DNA from 2 places in the Streptomyces spororaveus genome. Region 2 is predicted to be linked to the other one. Evidence: riboswitches for the same ligand, from Rfam matches in the RefSeq annotation. Region 2 holds a riboswitch; the other holds the start of a gene.
The links. A riboswitch is a leader RNA that binds a small molecule or an ion and turns the genes downstream of it on or off. The one in region 2 is predicted to bind guanidine.
Positions count from the first base shown of each region.

Region 1: it holds a riboswitch for guanidine, as region 2 does, so the genes downstream of both, Sspor_RS40265 (Ohr family peroxiredoxin) here and Sspor_RS26805 (DMT family transporter) in region 2, are expected to answer to the same signal.

Region 1 covers NZ_BNED01000005.1:654,654-668,990, forward strand. The annotation lists gene Sspor_RS05635 (GMC oxidoreductase) at 1-892, shown strand, start outside; gene Sspor_RS05640 (SDR family oxidoreductase) at 1,106-1,900, shown strand; gene Sspor_RS05645 (cytochrome ubiquinol oxidase subunit I) at 1,934-3,424, shown strand; gene Sspor_RS05650 (cytochrome d ubiquinol oxidase subunit II) at 3,421-4,464, shown strand; gene Sspor_RS05655 (glycoside hydrolase family 15 protein) at 4,575-6,416, opposite strand; gene Sspor_RS05660 (dihydrofolate reductase family protein) at 6,553-7,176, opposite strand; gene Sspor_RS05665 (TetR/AcrR family transcriptional regulator) at 7,266-7,880, shown strand; gene Sspor_RS05670 (GDSL-type esterase/lipase family protein) at 7,885-9,063, shown strand; gene Sspor_RS05675 (DUF2804 domain-containing protein) at 9,112-10,164, opposite strand; gene Sspor_RS05680 (SDR family oxidoreductase) at 10,505-11,464, opposite strand; guanidine-III (ykkC-III) riboswitch at 11,646-11,708, shown strand; gene Sspor_RS40265 (Ohr family peroxiredoxin) at 11,784-12,242, shown strand; gene Sspor_RS05690 (hypothetical protein) at 12,229-12,678, shown strand; gene Sspor_RS05695 (peptidoglycan recognition protein family protein) at 12,775-13,575, opposite strand; gene Sspor_RS05700 (hypothetical protein) at 14,133-14,337, shown strand, end outside.
Region 2 covers NZ_BNED01000005.1:5,392,682-5,407,018, reverse strand. The annotation lists gene Sspor_RS26810 (transglycosylase domain-containing protein) at 1-1,472, shown strand, start outside; gene Sspor_RS26805 (DMT family transporter) at 1,479-1,799, opposite strand; guanidine-III (ykkC-III) riboswitch at 1,831-1,901, opposite strand; gene Sspor_RS26800 (GroES family chaperonin) at 1,952-2,293, opposite strand; gene Sspor_RS26795 (DUF3618 domain-containing protein) at 2,337-2,657, opposite strand; gene bcp (thioredoxin-dependent thiol peroxidase) at 2,762-3,229, shown strand; gene Sspor_RS26785 (HNH endonuclease signature motif containing protein) at 3,369-4,379, shown strand; tRNA gene Sspor_RS26780 (tRNA-Leu) at 4,428-4,511, shown strand; gene rdgB (RdgB/HAM1 family non-canonical purine NTP pyrophosphatase) at 4,602-5,216, opposite strand; gene Sspor_RS26770 (hypothetical protein) at 5,224-5,604, opposite strand; gene rph (ribonuclease PH) at 5,729-6,454, opposite strand; partial or broken gene Sspor_RS26760 (PTS sugar transporter subunit IIB) at 6,605-6,847, opposite strand; gene Sspor_RS26755 (PTS transporter subunit EIIC) at 7,066-8,367, shown strand; gene Sspor_RS26750 (PTS transporter subunit EIIC) at 8,714-9,925, shown strand; gene Sspor_RS26745 (MBL fold metallo-hydrolase) at 10,034-10,786, opposite strand; gene Sspor_RS26740 (hypothetical protein) at 10,982-11,401, shown strand; gene Sspor_RS26735 (DUF488 domain-containing protein) at 11,398-11,760, shown strand; gene Sspor_RS26730 (PLP-dependent cysteine synthase family protein) at 11,888-12,838, opposite strand; gene Sspor_RS26725 (MoaD/ThiS family protein) at 12,838-13,116, opposite strand; gene Sspor_RS41610 (putative leader peptide) at 13,242-13,349, opposite strand; gene Sspor_RS26720 (M67 family metallopeptidase) at 13,427-13,849, opposite strand; gene Sspor_RS26715 (amino acid permease) at 13,982-14,337, opposite strand, start outside.

The DNA.
Region 1 (14,337 bases), 4.7 Mb from region 2:
CGTCGAGCTGGTCACCGGCGCCCACGTGGTGCGCCTGGAGACCGACCCGACAGGACGCACGGTCAGTTCGGTCGTCGCCCGCCTCGCCGGCGGCGAGGAGGCCCGGTTCTCCGCCGACCTCGTGGTCGTGGCCTGCGGCGCGGTCAACTCGGCTGCGCTGCTGCTCGCTTCGGCGAACGACCGGCATCCGCAGGGCCTCGCGAACGGCTCGGACACGGTCGGCCGGTTCTACATGCGCCACAACAACCTGGCTCTGATGGCCGTCTCCCGGGAACCGAACGACACGCAGTTCCAGAAGACCCTCGCGCTGCACGACTGGTACCTGGGCGCGGACGACTGGGACTATCCCCTCGGCGGGATCCAGATGCTGGGCAAGTCGGACGCCGAGCAGATCCACGGCGAGGCCCCGCGCTGGGCCGGGGCCGTGACCCCCGACATGCCCTTCGAGGTCATGGCGCACCACGCGGTGGACTTCTGGCTGTGCGGTGAGGACCTGCCGCTGCCCGACAACCGCGTCACCCTGGACGGCGACGGCCGGATCCACCTCGCGCTCGACGAGTCCCACAACACGGCCGGACTGAAGCGGCTGCGGCACAAGCTCCAGAGCATGCTGGGGCACCTCGGCATGCACGAGCACCATCTGCTGGACCACAGCCTCTACCTGCACAAGGGCATGCCGATCGGGGCCACCGCGCACCAGGCGGGCACCGTACGGTTCGGCACCGACCCGGCGTCGTCGGCCCTGGACCTCAACTGCAAGGCCCACGAACTGGACAACCTCTACGTGGTCGACACGAGCTTCTTCCCGAGCATCGGCGCGGTCAACCCGTCCCTGACGGCCATCGCGAACGCCCTGCGGGTCGGCGACCACCTCCTGGAGCGGATGGGCTGACGCCCGGCGCGGGACACCGCCGACCGGGCGAAGATCCTGCACCGGGTGGCGCAACGCGGATCGCTGCTCACCGCCGCGCCCCGGACGCGGTGATTGGGTGACGCCGGACCCGCCGGGGTGCCGTCATCCCGACGGCGCGGGGTGGCGGTGCGAAGGAGGCAGTCCGTCGTGAGTTCCACCGAGGGCGTACCCCGGGGCGTGATCCCCGCACACCTGCTCCGGGGTCAGAAGGCGCTGGTGACGGGCGCGAACTCCGGCATCGGCAAGGCCACGGCGATCGGTATGGGCCGGGCCGGGGCGGACGTGGTCGTGAACTACGTGGCCGGACGGGAGGAGGCCGAGAAGGTCGTCGAGGAGATCGCCTCCTTCGGGGTGCGCGCGGTGGCGTACGAGGCGGACGTGTCCGACGAGGGCCAGGTCGTGGCCATGATGGACCGCATGGTCGAGGAGTTCGGGACCATCGACGTCCTCGTCGCGAACGCCGGACTCCAGCGGGACTCCGCCTTCACCGAGATGACCCTCGCCCAGTGGCAGAAGGTCATCGACGTCAATCTGACCGGGCAGTTCCTGTGCGCCCGCGAGGCTACGAAGGAGTTCCTGCGGCGCGGCGTCGTCCCGGAGGTCTCCAGCTCCGCAGGCAAGATCATCTGCATGAGTTCGGTGCACCAGATCATCCCCTGGGCCGGGCACGTCAACTACGCGTCCTCCAAGGGCGGCGTGCAGATGATGATGGAGACCCTGGCGCAGGAGCTCGCCCCGAAGAAGATCCGCGTCAACGCGATCGCCCCCGGCGCGATCCGTACGCCCATCAACCGCAGTGCCTGGGACACCGAGCAGGCCGAGCAGGACCTGCTGAAGCTGATCCCGTACGGCCGGGTCGGCGACCCGGCGGACATCGCCCACGCGGCGGTCGGCCTCGCCTCCGACCTCATGGACTACGTCGTGGGCACCACGCTCTACGTGGACGGCGGGATGACCCTGTTCCCGGGCTTCGCCACCGGCGGCTGACCTCTGTTCCGTGTCGGCCCCGGAAAGGGACGCATGCACACCACGCTCCACCTGCTGGCGGAGGCGGCGCCGCCGCAGATGCTGCCGGCCCGCTCGCTCATGGCCTTCACCCTCGCCTCGCACATCATCCTGGTGCCGCTGGGCGTGGCGCTGCCGCTGATCACCCTGATCATGCACGGCTACGGGCTGCGGCGCGGCGACGCGACCGCCCTCCTGCTGGCGCGCCGCTGGTCGGCGGTCATGGCGGTGCAGTTCGCGATCGGCGTCGTCACGGGCACCGTCCTGTCCTTCGAGTTCGGCCTGCTGTGGCCGGGTCTGATGGGCCGGTGGGGCGACGTGTTCGGGATCGGCTTCGGCGTCGAGGCATGGGCCTTCTTCCTGGAGGCCGTACTCATCGCCATCTACCTGTACGGCTGGCGCCGGCTGCCCGCCCGTACGCACTTCCTGCTCGGGCTGCCCCTGCCGGTGACGGCCCTGCTGGGCGCCTTCGGCATCCTGGCGGCCAACTCCTGGATGAACACCCCGCGGGGCTTCTCCCTCGACTCCGAGGGCAACCCCGTGGACGTGAACGTCTGGAAGGCGATCTTCACGCCGATGTTCGGGCCGCAGTACTGGCACTTCGTCGTGGCGATGCTGGTCACCGCCGGATACGTCGTGGCGGGCGTCTACGCCGTCGGCTGGCTGCGCGGCCGCCGCGACCGCTACCACCGCCTGGGCTTCACCGTCCCGTTCACGGTCGCGGCGGTCTTCACCCCGATCCAGTTCATGCTGGGCGACTCCATCGCGCGGGCGGTGTTCCAGAAGCAGCCGGTGAAGTTCGCGGCGATGGAGATCGTCTGGAACACCGACACGCACGTTCCGGAGTACCTCTTCGGCCGCCTGCATCCCGACGGGACCGTCACCGGCGGCATCAAGATCCCGCAGCTCGACTCCATCCTGGCCGGCTTCAGCCCCGCCACCGAGGTGCACGGGCTGTCCTCCGTGGCGGCGGCCGACCGGCCCACGGTGGCCCAGGCGACCCTGATCCACTGGACCTTCGACATCATGGTCGGCATCGGCTCGGTGCTCCTGCTGCTCGCCGTCTGGTACGCGTTCGTCTGGTGGCGACGCCGCCGGCTGCCCGCCTCGCCGTGGTTCTACCGCAGCGCCGCCTGCGCCGGCGTGGCCAGTGTCGTCGCCGTCGAGTGCGGCTGGATCACCACCGAGGTGGGCCGCCAGCCCTGGATCGTCTACGAGAACATGCGGGTCGCCGAGGCCGTGACCGGGGCCCGCGCCGGCTCTCTGTGGACCATGTTCGGGCTGGTCGTCGTCGTGTACGTCTTCATCTTCGGCTCCTTCCTGGCCGTGCTCCTGAAGATGCGCACCCGATGGCGCCTGGACGACGAACGCAGCCCCGAGGCAGGCGCGATGGTGACACCGGAGACCGACACCCCCTACGGCCCGCGCTCCGCCGTCGCGGCCGGCGACAGCCCCGCCCCGGGTGACGGCGGCGGCGCGGCACCGACCCGGGACGGCAGGCCGTGACCGCCGCCGGGGTGATCGCCGCCGTCCTGCTCCTCGCGGTGGCCGCCTACACCTGCGCCGGCGGCACCGACTACGGTGCGGGCTTCTGGGACCTGACGGCGGGAGGCGCGGAACGCGGGAAGCGCCCCCGGTGGCTGATCGACCACGCCATGGCCCCGGTCTGGGAGGTCAACAACGTCTGGCTGATCTTCGTCCTGGTCATCATGTGGACCGGCTTCCCGGAGTTCTTCCAGACCGTGTTCTCCTCGATGTGGCTGCCCCTGGCCCTCGCCGCGATCGGCATCGTGCTGCGCGGCGCGGGCTTCGCGCTGCGCAAGCCCACCCGCCGGATCGCCGGGCGGCGCGTCTACGGAGCCGTGTTCGCGGTCTCCTCGCTGCTCACCCCGTTCTTCCTCGGTGCCGCCGCGGGCGGGATCGCCTCGGGGCGGGTGGGACCGGGCACCGAGCCGACGGCACACGCCTGGTTCAACCCGACCTCCGTCTTCTTCGGCCTGCTGGCCGTCGTCGGCACGGCGCTGCTCGGGGCGGTGTTCCTGGCCGCGGACGCCACCCGCTACGAAGCCCCCGACCTGCACGCCTACTTCCGGCGGCGGGCGCTGGTCGCCCTGGCCGTCTTCGCCGTGCTGGGGGCCGTCACGCTGATCGTCGCCCACGGGGACGCACCGCACCTGTGGCACGGCCTCACCCACGGCGCCGGGCTCGTCCTCCTGATCGTGTCCGTACTGGCCACGCTCGTCACGGCCTGGCTGCTGCTGCGCCCGTCCGGAGCGTGGTCCCGGCCCGCGGCCGTCGTCCTGATGGGCTCGGCCGTACTCGCCTGGGGCGTGGCGCAGCGTCCGTACCTGATCCCCGGCCGGCTGACGGTGGCCGAGGCGCCGGGGGCGCCCAGCACCCTGCACTGGCTGATCGTCGTGACCGTCGTGGCCGCCGTCCTGGTCTTCCCCGCCGTGGCCCTGCTCTACCGGCTGGACACCCGCGGCGAGTTGGAGCCCCTCACCGACGCCGACCTGCGAGGGGGCGGCCCGGAACGCGAGGGCTGACGCACCGGCTTCCGCCGCAAGGGGGGACACCGCGGACCGTCATGTCCGGCACGGTCGACGGCCTCGAAAGGGCGGCGCCACGACCGTGGGCGGAAACCCCTGGGCACCTCCTACGGGGCGGAGCCCCGGTTCAGGGCCGCGTCGAGGGTGATCGCCGCGTCGATGAGGGCGAGGTGGGTGAACGCCTGCGGGAAGTTGCCCAGTTGGCGTCCTGTCAGGTCGATCTCCTCGGAGTACAGGCCCAGGTGGTTGGCGTAGCCCAGCATCTTCTCCAGGACGAGCCGGGCCTGGTCGATGCGTCCGGCCCGGGCGAGCGCGTCGACGTACATGAAGGTGCACAGCGAGAAGGTGCCCTCGGAGCCGCGCAGCCCGTCGGGCGACGCCTCGGGGTTGTAGCGGTACACCAGGCTGTCGGAGACCAGTTCCTGCTCCATCGCGTCGAGGCTGGAGGCCCACATGGGGTCCTGGGGGGTGAGGAAGCCGACGGTGGGCATGCGCAGCAGTGACGAGTCCAGGACCTGGCTGCCGTAGTGCTGCACGAACGCGCCGCGTTCCTCGTTCCACCCCTTCGCCATGACCTGTTCGAAGATCCGGTCGCGGGCGGCGCTCCAGTGCTGTGCCGGTGCGGGGCGGCCGCTGAAGTCGGCGAGCCGCAGCGCACGGTCGAAGGCCACCCATGACATCACGCGGCCGTAGGTGAAGTCCTGGGCCCCGCCGCGGGTCTCCCACAGGCCCTCGTCGGCCGAGTCCCAGTGGTCGGCCAGCCAGTCCAGCACGTGGATCAGGCCGGTCCACTCGCGGTAGCCGAGGTGGATGCCGTGCCGCTGGGCGAAGGAGATGCTGTCCAGCGCCTCGCCGTAGATGTCCATCTGGAGCTGGGTGGCCGCTCCGTTCCCGATGCGGACGGGTGACGAGCCTTCGTATCCCTCCCAGTGGTCGAGGGTCTCCTCCTTCAGGTCGGAGGAGCCGTCGACGGCGTACATGATGTTCAGCGGCCCGGTCTCCCCCGCTTCGCCGGCCCGTTCGTGGATGCGGTCGCCGAGCCACCCGATGAATGCCTTGGCCTCCTCCGTGAACCCCATGCCGAGCAGGGCGTACACGGAGAACGAGGCGTCCCGGATCCACGTGTAGCGGTAGTCCCAGTTGCGCTCGCCGCCGAGTTGCTCGGGCAGTCCGGTGGTGGGGGCGGCGACCACGGCTCCGGTGGGGGCGTACGTCATCAGCTTCAGTGTCACGGCGGAGCGCTCCACCGCCTCGCGCCAGCGGCCGGTGTAGCGGGAGGTGCTCAGCCAGGACCGCCAGAAGCCGATGGTGGCGTGGAAGAGTTCCTCGTACTCGGCGAGGCGGATCTGCCGGGGCGGCCCGTCGGCGGCGGACTCCAGCATCAGGCCGCGCTGTTGTCCCGCCTCCAGGTTCAGGGTGAGGTGTACGTCGCGGTCGCCCGAGAGGAGACGGCCCAGCCGCTCGTCGTCCGGTTCCCGGAGGGTGTGCACGGTCAGGGTGGTGCCGTCGGCGGTGAACACCGCCCCGTTCTCCGTGACGTGCAGCTCGTGCGACGCACGCCCGTAGTCGAACCGCGGCGCGATGTCGACGTCGAAGGTCATGCTGCCGCGCACGCAGCGGACCATGCGGACCAGCCGGTGCCGGTCCGTGACGGTGGTGCCGGTCAGCGGCATGAAGTCGACCACTTCGCCGGCGCCGACCTCGGTCATGAAGCGGGTCACCAGGACGGCGGTGTCGGGCAGGTACAACTGCTTCGTCGCGTACGTCGCGTGGGCCGGGCGGACCGAGCAGTGGCCGCCCTTGCCCTTGTCCAGCAGTGATCCGAACACACTGGGCGAATCGAAACGCGGACAGCAGAACCAGTCGACCACTCCGTCGGTGGTCACCAGCGCCGCGGTCTGCAAATCGCCTATCAGGCCGTGGTTCTCGATCAGCGGGTACTCGTCCATCAGGGCGTCCCTTCCGGCATGCGTCGCCGCCCGGATCTCTGCCCCCCGAACCAGCGTATGCCGGGCCCGCGGCACCGTCCCGCCGAGCCGCGACCCCGCGGCGTACGGGGTACGCCGGGGCGGCTTCCCCGGGGCCTTAGGCCGGGGCGCTCATGTCCCCCGTCGCGGGGATGCCGTCGGCGAGCCCGTAGCGCAGGTACACGGTGCCCTTCGGGCCGGCTGCCGGGGGCGCGAGGAGCGTGACGTTGGCGGGTACCGCACCGCCGTCGAACACCTTCTTCCCGACGCCGAGCACGATCGGGTGCAGCCAGAGGTCGAGCCGGTCGTAGAGCCTCTCGCGCAGGAGGGTCTGCACGAGGTTCAGGCTGCCGACGACCTTCACGTGCTCGTGGCGGTCACGGATCTCGCGCACCGCGCCGGCCAGGTCCGCGCCGAGCCGTGTGGACCCGGCCCACGAGAGGTCGGGCCGGCCGCGGGACGCCACGTACTTCGGGACGCGGTTGAAGAGCGCGGCGATCCCGTCGTCCGCGCCGCCCTCCTGGTGCGGCCAGTACGCGGCAAAGATGTCGTACGTCCGGCGGCCGAGCAGGAGGGCGTCCGTGCCCTCGTACGCGGCTGCGATCTGCGCCCCGCCGACCTCGTCCAGCAAGGGCGCCTGCCAGCCGCCGAACGGGAAACCCACCGGGTCCTCGTCGGGGCCGCCGGGTGCCTGCCCGACGAGGTCGAGGGTCGCGAACAGCTCGATGTGGATGAGCCCCATGGTGCGCTCCCTATGAGTCGGTCCGGTTTACCTATATCCTTTAGGTAAATGCATAATGACTGTCGTCAGATCGAAGGAAGGTGAAGGTTATGGCGAGAGCGGGGCTGACCCCGGAGCGCCTGACCCTGGCGGGCGCCGAACTGGCCGACGAGGCTGGATTCGACCAGGTGACCCTCTCGGCGCTCGCCCGGCAGTTCGACGTCAAGGTCGCGAGCCTCTATGCGCACCTGAAGAACTCCCAGGAGCTCAAGACCAGGATCGCCCTGTTCGCACTCGCGGAACTCGCCGACCTGGTCGCGGCGGCCGTGGCGGGACGCGCGGGCAAGGACGCCCTGGTCGCCTTCGCGAACGCCTACCGCGACTACGCCCGGGCCCACCCCGGCCGCTACGACGCCGCCCGGCTCAGGCTCGACCCGGCCACGGCGGCCGCCAGCGCCGGGGTGCGGCACGCGCGGATGACGCGGGCGATCCTGCGCGGCTACGACCTGGCGGAGCCGGACCAGACCCACGCGGTCCGCATGCTGGGCAGCGTCTTCCACGGTTACGTCAGTCTGGAGGCGGCCGGAGGCTTCAGCCACACGGCCGTCGACTCGGAGGAGTCCTGGGCCTGGACCCTGGAATCCCTCGACGCCATGCTGCGCCACCACAACCGCGACCGGGGCCGGACTCCGTCCGGGCCCCCCACCCCTGAACCGACGGGCTGAGACGATGAGCACCGAACACGACTGGATCACCACGCCCGTCACCGCGGACCTCCTGCGCGGCCACCTCGACCTGGAGCGGACCGCGCACGGTCTGCTGCCGCACCGGCTGCCGGCCTGGGCGCGGCGGCAGATACCCGACGACCGCCTGGCCGTGGCCGAGGCCCAGCCCTCCGGCGTGCGGCTCGCCTTCCGCACCCGGGCCACCGTCGTCGAACTCGACGCGCTGCCCACCAGGCGGGCATACCAGGGCTTCCCTCCCCCGGCGGACGGCGTGTACGACCTGCTGGTCGACGGCCGTCTCACCGCACAGGCCACGGTGCCCGGCGGGAACGTCCGTACGGTCACCGACATGGTCAGCCAGACCTCGGAGCTGAGCGAAGGTCCCGCGGGCACCGCCCGGTTCGCCGGTCTGCCGGCCGGTGACAAGCATGTCGAGATCTGGCTTCCGCACACGGAGATCACCGAGCTGATCGCCCTGCGCACCGATGCCCCGGTGGAACCGGCACGCGACAGCGGGCACAGGGTGTGGCTGCACCACGGCAGTTCCATCAGCCACGGGTCGAACGCCGTCCACCCGAGCGCCATCTGGCCCGCCCTGGCGGCCGCCCGGGGCGGAGTGGACCTGGTCAACCTGGGATTCGGCGGCAGCGCGCTGCTGGACCCGTTCACCGCGCGTGCGATGCGGGACACCCCCGCGGACCTGATCAGCCTCAAGATCGGCATCAATGTCGTGAACGGCGACACGATGCGCCTGCGCGCCTTCACCCCTGCCGTCCACGGCTTCCTCGACACCATCCGCGAGGGCCGTCCGACGACACCCCTGCTGGTGGTGTCCCCCCTTCTGTGTCCGGTCCAGGAGGACACCCCCGGTCCCCTCGCGCCGGACTTCGCCGATGGGACCCTCCGGTTCAAGGCCACGGGCGATCCCGCCGAACGCGCTGCCGGGCGACTCACGCTCACCATCATCCGCGACGCACTGGCCGCGATCGTGGAGCAGCGCGCGGCCGACGACCCGCACCTTCACCACCTCGACGGACGCGACCTGTACGGCGAGAGCGACCACGCCGAATTCCCGCTGCCGGACGCGATCCACCCCGGCCCCGAGGGGCACCGCCGCATCGCCGAGAACTTCGCGCGGCTGGCGTTCGCCGACAACGGCCCGTTCTCCACCGGGACCTGCTGACCGGGCAGGCGGGCGGGCCCGCCGGGGCGGGGCCCTTCCGGGGCGGGACTACCAGCGCATACGGACGTCCTCGGCCCATCCCAGCAGCCGGTCCACCGCGATCAGCTCGCCGTCGTCCGTGCGGATCGAGCCCGTGTAGTGGCCGAAGCACTGATCCGTGCGGTTGGCGAGGAGGCCGATGTCGGTGCGGGCGGAGCGGTTGTGGAACGGGGTGAACACCAGGTCCACCTGGGCCGTTCCAGGGCTGCGGATCGACCACGGCGCCAGGTGATCGGCTCGGGACCAGCGCCACTCCAGCTCTTGGCCGATCTTGCTGATCCGGCCGTCCACGCACACCGCGTTCTCCGTCGTGCCGGTACCGCGGGTCCAGCGGCCGCCGAACTGCAGCCCGACGGTGCGGCTGTCCGTACGCCCGGAGGCCGCGCCCCAGTTCCAGGCCACCGAGCGGGGCCAGCGGCCGCGCCCGTGGTCGAGGGTGCCCCAGGCGCCGTCGCCGAACTCCAGCACCTCACGGCCGATGCGCACCGTGCCGGACGCGGGCCGGGCCGTGTGCTTGGAGGTGTACTGGAAGCGGCGTTCGTCCCAGGGCACCACCACGGAGAGGGTCTCGTGCCCGGCGGGCATCGCGACGAGGAGGTCCACCTCCACCGGGAGGCCCCGCGGACCACGACACCGGGCCCGCAGGCGGGTGCCGGATCCCTCGGGGCGGATCTCGATCCGCACCCGGCCCCCGGCCGGCCGCGGCGGCCCGACCACGAGCGGAGGAGACCCCGGATCCGGAGCTCCGGCGATGGTGTCGGGGAGGCGGACGCCGAACCCGCCCGGCACGATCGCGGTGCGCTCGAACTCCCGCACAGCGGAACCGAATTCCAGGACGTAGATCGAGTTCAGGGCCAGGTAGTCGAGATCGCTCACGGTCAGGGCCACCACGTGGGTCGGCGTGGTCACGCACCAGTACTCCCACCGCTTCGTCCGCCCCCAGCCGGGAATCCGGCAGCGGTGCAGCGGCCGGCGTGACCAGCCGACGGCGGCCGGGGCGAGCGTTCCGTCGGGACGGCACAGGTCGACGGGAACGGTGATCTCACGTTCGTGCGTGGACATGGCCGGACCCTATCGCCGGAGGCCCTCGCCCACAGGTGCAGTCACCCTCTGTGTTTAACAGCCCGGAATTCGGTAACAAGATGTAGTGACAGGCAGTCAATACCCGACGAAAGGCAGGACCATGAACCTCGTTACCGTGCTCATCCTCGTCGCGGTCCTCGCGCTTGTCGGCCTTCTGATCGCGGCCCCCAGCGCCACCGTACGGCGCAACCCCTTCCCGGGCCGCCGCCGACAGCGAGCCGACCACCGCCGCTCGGGCGCTCCCCGGTCGGCCCGGGTCCCCGGTCAGCGGGGTATACAGCACCAGGCGCGCTGACCCCGGACCGTTTCCACCGTCCCGTCACCCGGGGTCAACTGCGGCCGCACGCCCCGCCGTCAGGTCGGCGGCGGGGGCGGGCGGGCCCTGCGTGAGGATCCGGGCCGCCGCGAACTCGTCGCGTGAGGCCTGCTCGGCCAGTTCCAGGTAGCCGTACGCGTCGTCGCCGACCGGAATCCGCAGCGGCGTGGGGTCCTTGGCCCCGACGATGTCGAGCACCCGAGCGGCGAAGTCCTCGGGGCGCCCGGTCTCGGGATGCTCGGCGAGACCGCGGGCGCCTTCGAGCATCTCGCGGTTGGTGGCGTCGTAGGCCGGGATCCGGCGGTGCGCCTGCGCCATGGACGTGCCGTAGCGCGTGGCGAACATGCCCGGCTCCACCACCGTGACGCGGATGTTGTGCGGGGCGGCCTCGACGGCCAGTGCCTGGCTCATGCCCTCCAGGGCGTGCTTGCCCGCGACGTACGCGGCCAGGCCCGGGAAGGCGATCCGGCCGACCACGGAGGAGACGTTGACGATGTGGCCGTGGCCCTGGGCCCGCATCAGCGGCAGGACGAGCCGGGTGAGCCGCCACGGGCCCACGGCCAGGGTCTCCAGCTGGTCGCGCAGTTCGGCGTCCGAGACCTCCTCGACCGCGCCGAACAGTCCGATGCCCGCGTTGTTGACGAGGATGTCGATGCCGCCGAGACGGTCGGCGGCGGTGCGGACGGCCTCCTCGCAGGAGGCGGCGTCCCGCAGTTCGAGCGGGATCGGGACGATGCGGCCGGGCCAGGCCGCGGCGAGGTCCTCCAGATCGGCGGTCTTGCGGGCGGTGACCGCCAGTGCGTCCCCGGCCCGGGCGGCGGCCGTGGCCAGCGCGTGCCCGAGGCCGGAGGAGCATCCCGTGACCAGCCAGCGTCGTCCCATCGTTCCCCCGTGACCAGTGAGCCGTTCCGGATGTGATGTGGTGGTGACGGCCATGGTCACGGCCCGGCGGTCGACGGTCATCCCCTTGCGCGGGGGCGTGCGGAGGCGTGCGGGCGCGCGTACGGGCGCGTACGGCACGGCCGGCCGGGCCGCGGCCGGACCGCCACGGCCCGGCGATCCGGCGTGCGGGCACCGCGGGAGGCGGGTGAGCTACTTCACCGCGGGGGATGCTCCGCGGCCGCGGTCCGGGTTGCTAGATTGTCCGGCGGCCGGTCCAAGGCCCCGGACGAGATGCGCCGTACCCGGTTACGCACGACGACGCGCGAGATGCTGCACGAGCAGCGTCATCCGCTGTCCGCACCCGGGCAGCGTCCTCGTCGAGCAAGATGGGCCGAACACCGTGACCGTTCCAGTGCCACTCACCCGCAGCCTGTACCGGACGACCGCGCACGCCGAGGGGGGACGTACGGGATCCGTCCGCACGGACGACGGACGCCTGGACGTCCGCCTCGCCCCGCCGCGCAAGAAGGTACCCGGCACCACCAATCCCGAGCAGCTGTTCGCGGCCGGTTTCGCCGCCTGCTTCACCTCCGCGCTCGCGGAGGTCGCCGCCGAGTTCGGGGCGGACGCCTCCGCCGCACGCGTGGCCTGCGAGGTCCAGCTCGGCACCACGGACACTCCGGCGGGCTACGGCCTCGCGGTGACGCTCACCGTCGGCCTGCCCGGGTGGCAGGCCGCGGACCTGCTGTCCCTGCTGCACCGGGCGGACGCGGTGTGCCCGTACTCGCAGGCCGTGCGCGGCAACGTACCGCTGACGCTCCTGGCCGTGGACGAGCCCGCCGCCGATGACCGCGCCTGAGCCCGGACCGGCCGCGCACGCCCAGGACGGTCCCGGAGTCCCGGTGCCCGAGCACGGCGCCTGGCTGCGGCGCGGCATCAGCCGCGACGGCGGACCCCTCGTCGAGGACCGGGAAGTGGTGTGGCTGCAGGCCGGGCCGTACTACGCCGACAGCCGGGGCTTCGCCGGTACGACGTCCTTCGACGGCTCCCAGGTCCGCTTCCACCACCTCACGGGCGAGCCCGGCGAAGACGCCGGAACCTTCCGGTGGGACGGTGCGAACCTCGTCGAGCGGGGCACCAACCCGGACGGCAGCACCTTCCTGGAAATCTGGACCCCCCTGTCCGCGGCCGACGGCACGTGCGGCTCCTGGTCCGGCCCGGACCACCACGTGGTGCGTGTCGGCCACCACGTGGTGCACGTCGATGCCCGCGCCGGTACGTACTGGCGGTTGTGACTCCCCCGCGAGGGCACCGCGGGCCCGTTGGGCGACAACTCACCTGCCCGGGGAACGAGTTGGCCCGCTGACCCGTCACGTCATCAGGTCATCACGTCACGGCAGGAGTCCCGCCGGGAGGTATTCCGCGTAGGGCGAGGCCGGCCGGCCGGTGGCCTCGCGGACCAGGTCCCCGATGGGATCGGAGCCCTCCGCCGGCTCCGGCGCGGGCATGCCGAGGCGGGCCGCCACGTCCTTGCGGAGGGTGGGGAGCATGGCGTAGAGGTGGTCACCGGGGCAGGAGGTGGCGTTGAAGTCGCGGTGGCCGTAGATCTCCGACGCGGGCAGTCCGTACTGGTCGCAGATGTGGGCGCACAGGTCGGCCAGCGCCGCGTACTGCGCCGCCGGCGGGGCCTGCGAGGTGTACGTCCCCTCGTTCTCGATGCCGATCGACACCGTGTTCTGGCCGACGCAGTGCGCCGCCCGAACCTGGCGGGTGCCGGTGCGCAGCTCCGCCAGGCTGTTGTGGCGTCCCTCCAGCACGAAGGCCCCCCGGCTGACGGTGAAGTGCTGTCCCGTGTCGATCCAGCCCTGCGCGTCCATGTGGTACGTCTGGATCGCGCGCGCGAGGGCGACGGCACGCTGCATCGAGTAGTCGGTCACGTTCGCCGTGGCCGTGTGGTGGACGATGATCCGCTCCGGACGGTTGGCGAGGACGACGACCGGCTCGGACGCCGCCCGCGCGCCCCAGGCGGCGCAGCCGATGATGTCGGGGACCGCGGCGGAGTACGCCCGGCCCGCCGCGGCGAGCGGCAGTGCCGTGGCGGCCGCCAGGGCGAAGGCTCCTGCGAGGACCGACCGACGGGTGTACGGAGCCGCGGCGCGCGCCGGCGGCTGGTGCAGTGCGGAGAAGGTCATGCGGCGCCATTGAAGGGACTGCGGCTCCACCGGCCGCGCAGACACACCGCGAAGCCCCCCGGACTGATCATGCGTTCGCATCGGATGTCACCCGAAGGGCTGACCAGGTCCCTTCTCACGCATGGTGCGCCGGGGCGGTTCTAACCTGAGCACGCGGCACGTTCGCGCGCTGCGGCCCCTCCCGGCCTGCCCCGAATGCAGGATTCGGGAGAGGGCCCGGCCGCCCGGCCCGCCGCCCGGCCCGCCGCCCGGCGGCCGCACGCGACCGGATTCCGGCCCGAGATGCCGAACACCGGATTCAGGACTAGCGTCTCTAAATGAGAACCGCAACTGCGGGGAACACACTCAGCCCGCAGTAGTGCTCCCGAGCACCATGCTTGAGGGATCGCGCGTCGGCCCGGAGGTCCGCTGCCCCAACCAGGTGGCGTTGACAGGGGATACGCGCGCACGCACCCATGCGGTCATGCACGCAACCGCGCTTCACCCCTTGCGCGGGAGGGCATTGCGCATCACGCCCCCATTGCGTGACACGACAACGACATGAAGGGTTCGAAATCATGCAAGCACTGAGAGTGAAGCGGCTCTTCGCGGTGTCCGCCATCGGTGTTCTGATGGCAGGTGGCGCCGCCCTCGGAGCCGCGGGTACGGCCTCGGCCGCAGCCCCCACGCACTCGGTCACCTACGTCGCAGGCGGCGGTGGCTGGGACGACGATGACGGCGACGGGTACGGCGGGTACGGCGGCCACAGGTACGGCGGCCACG
Region 2 (14,337 bases):
TCCTCGACGACAAGACCCTCGCCGAAGGCGGCTACCGCATCACCACCACCATCGACAGACGCCGCCAGGGCGCCCTCGTCGAAGCGGTCGACGACCAGATGGTCAGCAAGCTCGAACCCGAGACGCGCAAGGCGGACCGGCTGGTCCGGGCCGGCGGGGTCTCCATCGACCCGGCCACCGGCAAGGTCCTCGCCATGTACGGCGGCATCGACTACACCAAGCAGTACGTCAACAACGCGACCCGCCACGACTACCAGGTCGCCTCCACCTTCAAGCCCTTCGTCTTCGCCGCCGCCGTCGAGAACGACTCCCGCACCCAGGACGGCCGCCGGATCACCCCGAACACGATCTACAACGGCGACAACCGGCGCCCGGTCGTCGGCGGCCGCATCCGCTTCGCCCCCGAGAACGAGGGACAGGTCTCCTACGGCAACATCACCGTCAACACCGCCACCGACCTCTCCGTCAATGCCGTGTACGCGCAGATGGCGGTCGACGTCGGCACCGGCAAGGTCAAGAAGACCGCCATCGACCTCGGCATCCCCGAGAACACCCCCAACTTCGTCCCCGGCCCGGCCATGGCCCTCGGCACCCTGCAGGCCAGCGTCCTGGACATGACCCAGGCCTACGCCACCCTCGCCGACCACGGCCGCCGCACCCCCTACACCTTCCTGGAGAAGATCACCAAGGGCGGCGACACCATCGGCCTCCCCCAGCGCACCCCCACCCAGGCCATCAGCCGCGAAGCCGCCGACACCACCACGTCCATGCTCGTCAGCGTCGTGGACAACGGCACCGGTACGGCCGCCCTCGCCGCCGGCCACCCGGCCGCGGGCAAGACCGGCACCGGCGAACTGGACCGCTCGGCCTGGTTCGCGGCCTACACCCCGGACCTCGTCACCGTGATCTCGATGATGGGCCAGGACCCCGACACCGGAACCCTGCAATCCCTCTACGGCGCCCTCGGCGAGGCCCGCATCGGCGGCGGCGGCTACCCCGCCCGGATCTGGGCCGCGTACACGAAGACCGCCCTGGAGGGCACCGACCCCGTCGACTTCGACCTGGAACTCCAGCCCGGCGCCGCACAGCCCCCACCACCGACCGGCCAGGAATCGAACCCGCCGCAGGAAACCACCGGCGAACCCTCGCCCAGCACCTCCGAGCGCCCGACCCGGCCCTCGCCGTCGAACCCGACGGGCGGCCGCAACCAGGGCGGACAGAACAACGGCGGCCAGAACCAAGGCGGCCAGGACAACGGGGGCCAGAACAACGGCGGCCAGGACAACGGCGGTCAAGGCAACGGCGGCCAGGACAACGGCGGCACCACCCAGGGCGGCGACCAGGGCGGCACCACCCAGGGCACCCAGGGCGCCACCCAGGGCAGCGCGCAAGGCACCGCCCAGGGCAGCGCACAGGGCAGCGACGGCGGCCCGGCCGAAGGCCTGCGACCGCCGTCGGCGTTCCTCGAATAGCGCGGATCAGTGACCGGAGGTCGCCTTCAGCCCCACCACGGCGACCAGCAGCAGACAGATGAAGAAGATCCGGGCGGCGGTGACGGGCTCACCCAGCACCGCCATACCGAGCACCGCCGCGCCGGCCGCGCCGATGCCCACCCACACCCCGTACGCCGTACCGATGGGCAGGGTCTTCGCGGCGTACGACAGCAGCACCATGCTCGCGACGATCCCGGCACCCGTGAACACACTGGGCCACAGCCGGGTGAAACCGTCCGTGAACTTCATGCCGATCGACCAGCCGACTTCGAGCAGACCGGCCACGAGAAGAAGAACCCATGCCATGACGGCACCTCCGAGACAACGAGCGATACGGGGTGCGTCGTCTTGTCGTACCCGGTACGGCGCGTCTCGTCGGGGTTCTCCCCCACCGTAGCAAAAGACGGCAAAAAGGGCCGGTGACCTGCGCCACCAGCCCTTTCCTCTCCCGCGGCCCCCTACAGGTACAGCCCGGTGGAGTCCTCCGACCCCTCCAGCCGCTCCGCGGCCACCGCGTGCAGGTCCCGCTCGCGCATCAGCACGTACGTCGCCCCCCGCACCTCGACCTCGGCACGGTCCTCGGGGTCGTACAGCACCCGGTCACCGGGCTCGACCGTCCGGACGTTCTGCCCGACCGCGACCACCTCCGCCCAGGCCAGCCGCTTGCCCACCGCGGCCGTCGCGGGAATCAGGATGCCGCCGCCCGAGCGCCGCTCGCCCTCCGGCAGATCGGACTTCACGAGCACGCGGTCGTGCAGCATGCGAATGGGCAGCTTGTCGTGGGTGGTGTTCTCGCTCACGCCCCGAACCTACCTGCCCGCTGCCGCCCCGTGCCGCTCAGGGTCATCCGCGCTTGCGGCGCGCCGACACCACGAGCAGCCCGACCAGACTCACCGCGACCAGCGCGACGGGCACGATCCGGTCGATGCGCGGAGCCCCGTCGTCGTGACGCAGCCCGTCCTTCAGGTCCGTCACGATCCGGTTCACCGTGGCGAAGGCCCGCCCGGCGGTCTGGTCGACGGTCGAGGCGACCCGTGCCTTCGCGTCCCCGATGATCGTCTTCGGGTGCATGCGCACGCCGATCTCGTCGAGCGTCTCGGCGAGCTGCTCACGGCGGCGGACGATGTCCGCCTCGATCTGTGCGGGGGTCCTGGCTTCCGGCACCGCGCTGCCTCCGTCGTCGTGGTCCTGTGGGGCGTAGTCCGCCATGAACAGTCTGTCAGCTTAGTCTCATGGCATACCGATCCCCTCCCGAGGAGAGTGTCACGATGAGCGAGCGACTCCAGCCGGGCGACACCGCCCCCGCCTTCACCCTGCCCGATGCGGACGGCAACGAGGTCTCGCTCGCCGACCACAAGGGCCGCAAGGTGATCGTCTACTTCTACCCGTCCGCGCTGACCCCGGGCTGCACGAAGCAGGCCTGCGACTTCACGGACAACCTGTCCTTCCTGACGGGACACGGCTACGACGTCATCGGCGTGTCCCCGGACAAGCCGGAGAAGCTGGCGAAGTTCCGCGAGCAGGAGGACCTGAAGGTCACCCTGGTCAGCGACCCGGAGAAGGAGACGCTGACGGCGTACGGCGCGTACGGCGAGAAGAAGCTGTACGGCAAGACGGTCACCGGGGTCATCCGCTCCACGGTGGTCGTCGACGAGGAGGGCAAGGTCGAGCACGCCTTCTACAACGTCAAGGCGACGGGCCACGTAGCGAAGATCATCAAGGACCTGGGCCTCTGACCCCCCGCCCCACGGAACGGCCCGCACCCCCGGTGCGGGCCGTTCCGTTCACCGGACGTAACCCCCCGTAACCGTCCGCGTCCCGGACCCGTTGTTCCGTACGAGTGCCGCACATGCGGCCGAACACACGGGGGCGAAAATGAACGACGCGTACGAGCGGGAGGCACTGGCCGCGGCCGTTGCAGAATCGAAGAACTGGGCCGATCTGATGAGGCGGCTCGGGCTGAGGGCCAGTGGCGGACAGCACCGGGCGCTCCAGGCGAAGGTGAAGCTCCACGGGATCGACACCGACCACTTCTCACGCCGGGGCTTCCGGCACACCTACACGGACGAGGCCCTCGCCTCGGCCGCAGCCTCCTCCTCGACCGTCCACGAGGTAGCACTGAAACTCGGCGCCCGACCGGCGACCGGCACCCTCTCGCACATCGTTCGCCGCATGAGCGCGGCAGGCATCGACACCAGCCACTTCAAGGGCGCGAAGCGTGATCGCGTCGAGTTGCCCTTCACAGGGGAGGAGCTCAGGGACGCCGCCGCCTCCTCCGACAGCATCAGGGGTACGGCGCGCACGCTGGGCATGATCGACGACGGCCGGTCGCGTGCCGCACTCGCGAGAGCGCTGAAAAAGCAGGGCATCAGCACCGCTCACTTCCGGAACTCGCGCCTGCTCATCCCCGAGGCCGCATTGCGTGCGGCCGTTCCGGGCGCTACGAGTTATGCGGACCTCATGCGTGCACTCGGCATCGAGGTCAACGACGTGAACCACCGCCGACTGCGACGCAAGGTGGCACAACTCGGACTGGACGTCCGTCATTTCACGCGCCGCCCGTGGAGCCGGCGTCCGGCGGCGACGGTCGAGCCCATCGCACCTTCCGTACTCACCCTGCGTCCGGAAGGGTCCCCGCGACCCAAACGCTCCCGACTGCATCAGGCCCTGCAGGAAGTCGGGGTCCCCTACGCCTGCGCCGACTGCGGGAACCCCGGCGAATGGCGGGGGCGGCCGATCACCCTTCAGATCGATCACGTCAACGGCGACTGGCTCGACAGCCGACGCGAGAACCTCAGGTACCTCTGCCCCAACTGCCACACCCTGACGGACACGTGGTGCCGGAAGCGCCCTCCCCGGGCTGACTCCAGCCCCGGTCGCCCGTAGACTGAGAGCGACCCAGTAGGGCGCAATGTCTGAATTGGGTCATATTTCGCGGTTGTGGTGGAATTGGCAGTCACGCTTGGTTTAGGTCCAAGTGGGGTAAAACCCGTGGGGGTTCGAGTCCCCCCAACCGCACACTCACGTCGAAGGCCCCGTACGCAGTTGTCGCGTACGGGGCCTTCGACGTTGCCGCGTCCCGGCGACGGCCCGCCGGATCGAGCGGCGTCAGCCCAGGAGGGCTCGGACGAAGGGGACCAGGGCGCGGAAGGCCTGGCCTCGGTGGGAGATGGCGTTCTTCTCCGCCGCCGTCAGCTCCGCGCACGTGCGGGTGTCGCCCTGCGGCTGGAGGATCGGGTCGTAGCCGAAGCCGCCCGTGCCGGACGGGGTGTGGCGCAGGGTGCCCAGGAGGCGGCCCTCGACGACGCGTTCGGTGCCGTCCGGCAGGGCCAGGGCCGCCGCGCACGCGAAGTGGGCCCCGCGGTTCTCGTCGGCGATGTCGCCGAGCTGGGCCAGCAGCAGGTCCAGGTTGGCCTTGTCGTCGCCGTGCGTCCCGGCCCAGCGGGCCGAGAAGATGCCGGGGGCGCCGTGCAGGACGTCCACGCAGAGGCCGGAGTCGTCGGCGACCGCCGGCAGGCCGGTGGCGCGGGCCAGGGCGTGGGCCTTGAGGAGGGCGTTCTCGGCGAAGGTGACGCCGGTCTCCTTGACGTCCGGGATCTCCGGGTACGCGTCCGCGCCGACCAGCTCGTGCGGCAGGCCGGCGTCGGACAGGATCGCGCGGAGTTCGGAGACTTTGCCCGCGTTGCGGGTGGCCAGGATGAGGCGGCTGGGCGTCGAGGTCATGCCCTCATTATCCCGGGGTGCAGACCTTGGAGAGCTCGCTTGCCGCGTCCGCGACCGGCTGGATGTCCGGGGCGGTGTTGCCGCTCTCGATCGAGGTGCGGACGTTCTTGACGGCGGTGTTCATCGAGTCGATGGCCTTGCCGAGGTCGGCGTTGTCCGTCTGGTCGCCGATCTTCTTGAGGTTCGACTCGATCTGGTTGAGCGCGTTCTGGGCGTCCTGGGGGCTGTTGCCCGCCTGGGAGACGGCCTGCTGGAGGTCGTTGGCGCCGTCCGTGATGGCCACGGCCGTGTTGGCGCAGTCCATCGCGGTGGAGATCGCGTCGCAGGACGTGAGGGCCGGGACGGTCAGTACGGCTGCCACGGCCACGGCCGCTATGCGGAGCTTCATGCGCTTCTCCCCCAGTGGGACTTCGGTTCGTCGACGGGTGCTGGACTGTACTGGACGGGCGCACGGCTGTGACCCCGTGCGCCCGTACCGGAACAGACGCGAAAGCGCGCGCCGCGGTTGCCGTCTAGAGTTCGAGCGCGTTGCGCTGGATGGCTTCCAGGTCGGCGCAGCCGCCGGCGGCGAGGTCGAGGAGGGCGTTCAGTTCCTTGCGGTCGAAGGGCTCGCCCTCGGCGGTGCCCTGGACCTCGACGAAGCGGCCGTCGCCGGTGCAGACCACGTTCATGTCGGTCTCGGCGCGTACGTCTTCCTCGTAGCAGAGGTCGAGGAGCGGGACGCCGTCGACGATGCCGACGCTGACGGCGGCGACGGTGCCGGTGAGGGGCTTGCGGCCGGCCTTGACGAACTTCTTCTTCTGGCCCCAGGCGACGGCGTCGGCGAGGGCGACGTAGGCGCCGGTGATGGCGGCGGTGCGGGTGCCGCCGTCGGCCTGGAGGACGTCGCAGTCCAGGACGATGGTGTTCTCGCCGAGGGCCTTGTAGTCGATGACGGCGCGCAGGGAGCGGCCGATCAGGCGGGAGATCTCGTGGGTGCGGCCGCCGATCTTGCCGCGGACGGATTCGCGGTCGCCGCGGGTGTTGGTGGAGCGGGGCAGCATCGAGTACTCGGAGGTGACCCAGCCTTCGCCGCTGCCCTTGCGCCAGCGCGGGACGCCTTCGGTGAAGGAGGCGGTGCAGAAGACTTTGGTGTCTCCGAAGGAGACGAGGACGGAGCCCTCGGCGTGCTTGCTCCATCCGCGTTCGATGGTGACCGGGCGGAGCTGTTCGGGCGTACGGCCGTCGATGCGAGACATGGCTCCGAGCCTAGTCGCTGCCCGCGCGGGCCCGTGCCGCTGCGCCCTGTGCCCGTGCGCCCGTGTGCCGTGTGCCGTGTGCCCGTATGCGAAGACCCCGTCCGGGGCTTCCGGGACGGGGTCCGCTGGGACCTGTTCAGTGGGTCCGGGTCACATCATGTCTTCGATGTCGGCGGCGATCGGGTCGGCGTCGGTGCCGATGACGACCTGGATCGCGGTGCCCATCTTGACGACGCCGTGGGCGCCGGCGGCCTTGAGTGCGGCTTCGTCGACCTTGCTGGGGTCGATGACCTCGGTGCGCAGGCGGGTGATGCAGCCCTCGACCTCTTCGATGTTCTCGATGCCGCCGAGCCCGGCGACGATCTTCTCAGCCTTGGTGGCCATGTGTGTCTCCCTGAGTGTTTCGAAGAACGAGTCTCGGCGGCCGGTACACGGCTACCACCTGCACGGTCCGCTTTGTCACGGTAACGCACGGTTGGCCCATCTACGCGAGCGCGTGACCGACCCCTGCCGAATGATGACGATCAGCAGCAACCTACCCACAACTGGTCTACACCAGTGTGCCGTACGTGTTGCCGCAGCCAAAAACGGGCCGGTCAGGGAGGACGTCGATGAGCGCGAGCAGCGCCACCGCAGTGCCGCAACCGAATTGGCGGCACAGCGCGTTCCAGGGATTGCAGAAGATGGGCCGGAGTCTGCAGCTCCCGATCGCCGTACTGCCCGCGGCAGGCATCCTGTTGCGGCTGGGTCAGCCGGACGTCTTCGGCGCGGACGGCCTGCAGTGGACGGACGTCGCCAAGGTGATGGCGGGCGCGGGCGGGGCGCTGCTCGACCCCGATCTCGGCCTCCCCCTCCTCTTCTGCATCGGTGTCGCCATCGGCATGGCGAAGAAGGCCGACGGTTCGACCGCTCTCGCGGCCACGGCGGGCTTCCTCGTGTACCGGGGGGTGCTGCACTCGTTCCAGAAGGCCTGCCCGGTGGGGACCAAGGACATCGGGGGCGGCTGCCTGGGGCCGAACGACACCTTCGTGGCCTACACGTACCAGAATCCGGGGGTCTTCGGCGGCATCGTCATGGGCCTGCTGGCGGCCTGGTTCTGGCAGCGGTACCACCGGGTGAAGCTGGTGGACTGGCTCGGCTTCTTCAACGGCCGGCGGCTGGTCCCGATCATCATGTCGTTCGTCGCGATCGCCTTCGCCGCGCTCTGCCTGTGGGTCTGGCCGCCGGTCGGGGACGCGCTGGAGAGTTTCTCGGACTGGCTGCGCGGGCTGGGCGCCTGGGGTGCGGGCATCTTCGGTGTCGCGAACCGCGCGCTGCTGGTGATCGGACTGCACCAGTTCCTGAACGTGCCGATGTGGTTCCAGTTCGGGTCGTACACGGCGGCGGACGGGAAGACGTACCACGGCGACATCAACATGTTCCTGCACGGCGATCCGAACGCGGGCCTGTTCCTGTCCGGCTTCTTCCCGATCATGATGTTCGCGCTGCCGGCGGCGGCGCTGGCGATCACGCACTGCGCGAAGCCGCGGCGGCGCAAGGAGGTCGGCGGCCTGATGCTGTCGGTGGCTCTGACCTCGTTCGTCACGGGGATCACCGAGCCGCTGGAGTACTCGTTCCTCTTCGTCGCCCCCGTGCTGTACGTGGTGCACGCGGTGCTGACGGGCGTGTCGATGGCGGTGACGTGGGGCCTGGGCGTCCACGACGGCTTCAGTTTCTCGGCGGGCCTGATCGACTACCTCATCAACTGGAACCTGGCGACGAAACCCTGGCTGATCATTCCGATCGGGCTGTGCTTCGCGCTCGTCTACTACGTGGTGTTCCGTTTCGCGATCACGAAGTTCGACCTCGCGACTCCGGGGCGGGAGTCGGACGAGGAGATCGCGGCGATGGAGTCGGAGACCACCAAGGCCTGAGCCCGGCCAGCCAGCCAGCCAGCCAGGCCAGGCCCGCCCGGTCCCCGCAGGGTTACCGTACGGTCCGTCAAGGGCCTCCGGATCACGATCCGGAGGCCCTTCGGCATCCCTCCGGGAGTGTGATCCAGGCCACAGGAAATCGAAGGTTCCTTATCTAACCCTCACCGTGTTACAACTGGTCTACACCACGATTGGTGTAGACCACGCGGGCCTGTCTGAGCCCGCGTACCCCCAAATCCGAGACGTCGCCGTCCCCCGTTTCCCCCTGGCGTCGCCTTGCCCACTGGAGGAAGTTGTGACCACGGCTACCGCCCCCTCGGCGGAAAAGAAGAAGGGCGCCGGCGTGATGGCCGTCATGCAGCGCATCGGCCGGAGCCTCATGCTCCCCGTTGCCGTGCTGCCTGCCGCCGCGCTCCTGGTGCGTCTGGGCGACAAGGACATGCTGGGCTCGGCTTCGATGCCGGAGTTCATCAACAAGATCGCCGGCTACATGTCCGCCGGCGGTGGCGCGATCCTCGACAACATGGCGCTGCTGTTCGCCGTCGGCATCGCGATCGGCTTCGCCAAGAAGTCGGACGGCTCCACCGCCCTCGCCGCCGTCACCGGTTACCTGGTCTTCAAGAGCGTTCTGGCCACGTTCACCGACTCCAACCTTCCCAAGGTGGCCAAGGCCGTCGACGGCAAGGTCGTCATGATCGACGCGCCCGTGGACGCCAAGGTGCTCGGCGGTGTCGTCATGGGCATCGTGGTCGCCCTCCTGTACCAGAAGTTCTACCGGACCAAGCTGCCCGAGTGGGCGGGCTTCTTCGGCGGCCGCCGCCTCGTCCCGATCCTCTCGGCCTTCGCCGGCCTGGTCATCGGTATCGCCTTCGGTCTGGTCTGGCCGGTGCTCGGCACCGGTCTGCACAACCTGGGTGAGTGGCTGGTCGGCTCCGGTGCGGTCGGCGCGGGCATCTTCGGTGTCGCCAACCGTGCTCTGATCCCGGTCGGCATGCACCACCTGCTCAACTCCTTCCCGTGGTTCCAGGCCGGCGAGTACCAGGGCAAGAGCGGCGACATCTCCCGCTTCCTCGAAGGCGACCCGACCGCCGGCCAGTTCATGACCGGCTTCTTCCCGATCATGATGTTCGCCCTCCCGGCGGCCTGCCTCGCGATCGTCCACTGCGCCCGCCCCGAGCGCCGCAAGGTCGTCGGCGGCATGATGTTCTCCCTCGCGCTCACCTCGTTCGTCACCGGTGTGACCGAGCCGATCGAGTTCACCTTCATGTTCATCGCTCCGGTCCTGTACGCGGTCCACGCGGTCCTGACCGGTGTGTCCATGGCGCTGACCTGGGCCCTCGGCATGAAGGACGGATTCGGCTTCTCCGCCGGCGCGATCGACTACCTGCTGAACCTCGGCAAGGCGACGAACCCGTTCGGCCTGGCCCTGGTCGGCCTCTGCTTCGCCGCGGTCTACTACGTCGTCTTCCGCTTCGCGATCACCAAGTTCAACCTGCCCACGCCGGGCCGCGAGTCCGACGAGGAGCTCGCCGAGCTGCTGAAGGCGGAGGCCAAGTAGGCCCGCTCGCCCCTGTGTCGAAGCCCCCGCTCTCCCGGAAGGGAGGGCGGGGGCTTCGGCGTGTCGCGGTACGTCGGACGCGGTAGGTCGGACGCGGTGCGCGGTGCGTCAGATCTCGTAGACCGCGCCCGCGTACGCCAGGTCCACCGGGCCGCCGTAGACCGCGCGGGCATCGGCCAGGTTCTGCTCGGGGTCGGTCCACGGCGGGATGTGGGTGAGGACGAGCCGGCCCACGCCGCCGCCGTGCGCGTACTCGCCGGCCTCGTGGCCGTTCAGGTGCAGGCCCGGGATGTCCTCCTTGCCGTGCGTGAAGGAGGACTCGCACAGGAAGAGGTCGCTGCCGTCGGCGAGCAGGCCCAGCTCGGGGCAGGTGCCGGTGTCGCCGGAGTAGGTGAGCGAGCGGCCACCGTGCTCGATGCGGATGCCGTACGCCTCGACCGGGTGGGAGACCCGCTCGGTGCGCACCTGGAACGGGCCGATCTCGAAGGTCCCGGACTTCAGCGTGCGGAAGTCGAAGACCTCGCTCATCGAGCGCTCGTCGGGGACGTCGTCGTAGGCGGTGGTCAGGCGGCGCTCGGTGCCCTCGGGCCCGTAGACGGGGATGGTGCCGCAGCGGCCGCCCTCGTGCCGGTAGTAGCGGGCGACGAAGTACGCGCACATGTCGATGCAGTGGTCGGCGTGCAGGTGGCTCAGGAAGATCGCGTCGAGGTCGTAGAGGCCGATGTGGCGCTGCAGCTCGCCGAGGGCGCCGTTGCCCATGTCGAGGAGCAGCGCGAAGCCGTCGGCCTCGACGAGGTAGCTCGAACAGGCCGATTCCGCGGACGGGAACGACCCCGAACAGCCGACGACGGTGAGCTTCATGGAGCGTGAACCTCCGAGGACGGTCCGTGGACGGAATGCGGGCCGTGCGTGCGTCGAGCGTAAGGCGCGAAAGGTCCGGTCGCTCCTCCGCGGCAGGCCGTTGTGGGGGGAATCACCTGCGCTGTCACCCGGGGGAGCGACGGTGGGCACGGGCGTTGCCATGCCGGGGCGTTCCCGCACGGCTACGGTCGAAGCATGGACACGTCCTGGTGGCCCGCGGTGGCCGCGGTGGTGGCCGTGGCACTGCTGGTGCTGGTCGCCGGGGGCCGTTCCGGGATGCCCCGGCGGACGCCGCCCGCGCACGGGACCGGTCCGCCGCCGCAGCCGCGGGCGGGCGAGTTGTGGTGCCTGGCCGACGGCCGTACGTGCCTGGTCCTCGCGGTGGGGTCGGTACGGGGCCGCCGGGCGCGGGTCGCGTGGATCACCGGGAAGTACGACGACCGGCGGGCCGGGGTGATCCCGCTGCCCCCGGGGACGGTCGGGGCGCAGGGCCGGGCGAGCTTCCTGGAGGCGGACCGGCCCGCGGAGGTGTCGCTGTGGGAGTTCCGGACCCGGATGGGGATGCTGGACCCTGCGGTGTGGGACGAGATCAAGGGTCTGGGAGGCGCGAGGTGACGCGGGAGCCGGTGATCCGCCTGCGGCGGGTGTACGACCCGCCGGAGCCGGCGGCGGACGGGGTGCGGGTCCTCGTGGACCGGCTCTGGCCGCGGGGCCTGGCGAAGGCGGTGGCCGGGGTGGACGAGTGGCCGAAGGCGGTGACGCCGTCGACGGAGCTGCGGAAGTGGTTCCACGACGGGGGGTCGGCGGAGGAGTTCCGGGAGCGGTACGAGGCGGAGCTGGCGGAGCCGGGGGCGGTGGCGGAGCTGGCGCGGCTCCGGTCGCTGGCCGGGGCGGGCCCGCTCACCCTCCTGACCGCGGTCAAGGACCCGGCGTCCAGCCACGCGGCGATCCTCGCGGAGCGACTCGCCGACTAGCGGTGCGGTGCGGTGCCGCTGCACGGGGCTCCGCCCCGGACCCCGCGCCTCAAACGCCGGCGGGGCTGATCTTCAGCCTCGCCGGCGTTTGAGGCCCGGGGGTCCGGCGGCTGCGCCCCCGCAGGGGCTACGCCCAGAGCTGGCCCTGGAGGACCTCGATGGCTTCCTCGGTGGTCGCGGCCGTGTAGACGCCCGTCGACAGGTACTTCCAGCCGCCGTCGGCCACCACGAAGACGATGTCCGCCGATTCGCCCGCGGCCACCGCCTTGCGGCCGACGCCGATCGCCGCGTGCAGGGCGGCTCCCGTGGAGACGCCCGCGAAGATGCCCTCCTGCTGGAGGAGCTCCCGGGTGCGGGTCACCGCGTCCGCCGAGCCCACCGAGAAGCGCGTGGTGAGCACGGACGCGTCGTAGAGCTCCGGGACGAAGCCCTCGTCCAGGTTGCGCAGCCCGTAGACCAGGTCGTCGTAGCGCGGCTCGGCCGCGACGATCTTGATCCCGGCCACGTTCTCGCGCAGGTAGCGGCCGACGCCCATGAGGGTGCCGGTCGTGCCGAGGCCCGCCACGAAGTGGGTGATGGAGGGGAGGTCCGCGAGGATCTCCGGGCCGGTGGTGGCGTAGTGCGCGCCCGCGTTGTCCGGGTTGCCGTACTGGTAGAGCATGACCCAGTCCGGGTGCTCCGCGGCCAGTTCCTTGGCCACCCGGACGGCGGTGTTCGAGCCGCCGGCGGCCGGCGACGAGATGATCTCGGCTCCCCACATGGCCAGCAGGTCACGCCGCTCCTGGCTGGTGTTCTCCGGCATCACGCACACGATGCGGTAGCCCTTGAGCTTGGCCGCCATCGCCAGTGAGATGCCGGTGTTGCCCGAGGTCGGCTCCAGGATGGTGCAGCCGGGGTACAGCCGGCCGTCCTTCTCGGCCTGCTCGACCATGTGGAGCGCGGGGCGGTCCTTGATCGATCCGGTCGGGTTGCGGTCCTCCAGCTTGGCCCAGATGCGGACGTCGTCCGAGGGCGACAGCCGGGGCAGCCGGACCAGCGGCGTGTTGCCGACCGCGGCCAGCGGGGAGTCGTAGCGCATTACTTCGATCCGCCGGCCACGGCCGGGAGGATGGTGACGCTGTCGCCGTCCTTGAGGGCGGTGGAGATGCCGTCGAGGAAGCGGACGTCCTCGTCGTTGAGGTAGACGTTGACGAAGCGGCGCAGCTGGCCGCCGTCGACGATGCGCTCCTCGATGCCCTTGTGACGGGTCTCCAGGTCGGCGAAGAGGTCGGCGAGGGTCGCGCCCTCACCGGAGACGGCCTTCTCGCCTTCGGTGTAGGTGCGGAGGATGGTGGGGATGCGGACCTCGATGGCCATGGCTGTCTCCAGTCGTCGGGAAGTGCGTCGGAAGCGTGAGGCGTGGAAAGCGTGGGAAGCGTGGCTGGCGTGAGAGGAGTGCGGCGCGCGGTTCGTCGGCCCCTCGCGCGGAGGGGCTCCGGTGCTCAGAGCGCGGGACAGATGGCGCTGGCGAGACGGCACAGGTCGACGTGCAGCCGCGCCACGAGCAGCAGCCTGCCGGGCGTCTCGATGCTCACGTCGTGGGAAACCATGCGGTCATGTTAACGATTCCCGGTCCCCCGTTTGGAGTGTGATTCCGCATCGTGGACGTCTGCTGCTCACATACTGATCAGTAGGCGTCGACGACCCGTACTTCTTCCTCGGTGATCACGCCGTCGACGATCCGGTACGAGCGGAACTGGAACTCTCCGAGGCCGTCCTCGTCCGCCGTCGAGACGAGCACGTAGTGCGCGCCGGGCTCGTTGGCGTAGGTGACGTCCGTGCGCGAGGGGTACGCCTCGGTCGCGGTGTGCGAGTGGTAGACGATCACCGGCTCCTCGTCGCGGTCGTCCAGATCGCGGTAGAGCTTCAGCAGATCCTTTGAGTCGAACTCGTAGAACGTGGGCGAGCGGGCCGCGTTGAGCATCGGGACGAAGCGCTCGGGGCGGTCGGTGCCCGCCGGGCCGGCCACGACACCGCACGCCTCGTCGGGGTGGTCCCGGCGGGCGTGCTCGACGATCCGGTCGTGCAGGTCCTGGGTGATGGTCAGCATGAGCGACAGGATAAGCAGACGGGCCCCCGCGTACCGAGGAGTGGTACGCGGGGGCCCGCATGGTGGACACAAGGTCCGTGGGGGCGCGGTTCCCGGCCGCGGCGGGCGGCCGGGAACGGCGGTCCCGGGGTGCTACGAGGCCTTGGTGAAGGCCACGCCGCGCGGGTCGCGGGACTTCATGACCAGGTAGGAGACGCCCAGGATCAGGCCCCACAGCGGGGCGCAGTACAGCGAGACGCGGGAGTCCTTGTCGGCGCCCATCATCACGATGACCATGCCGATGAAGAGCAGCGCGAACCAGCTCGTGTACGGGGCGCCGGGGGCGCGGAACGCGGACTGCGGCAGCTCGCCGCGGTCGGCCTTGGCCCGGTAGCGGATCTGGCAGACCAGGATCATGATCCAGGCCCACATGCCGGAGATGGTGGCGAAGGAGACGACGTAGTCGAAGGCCTTGCCCGGGGCGACGTAGTTGATCCAGACGCCCACCA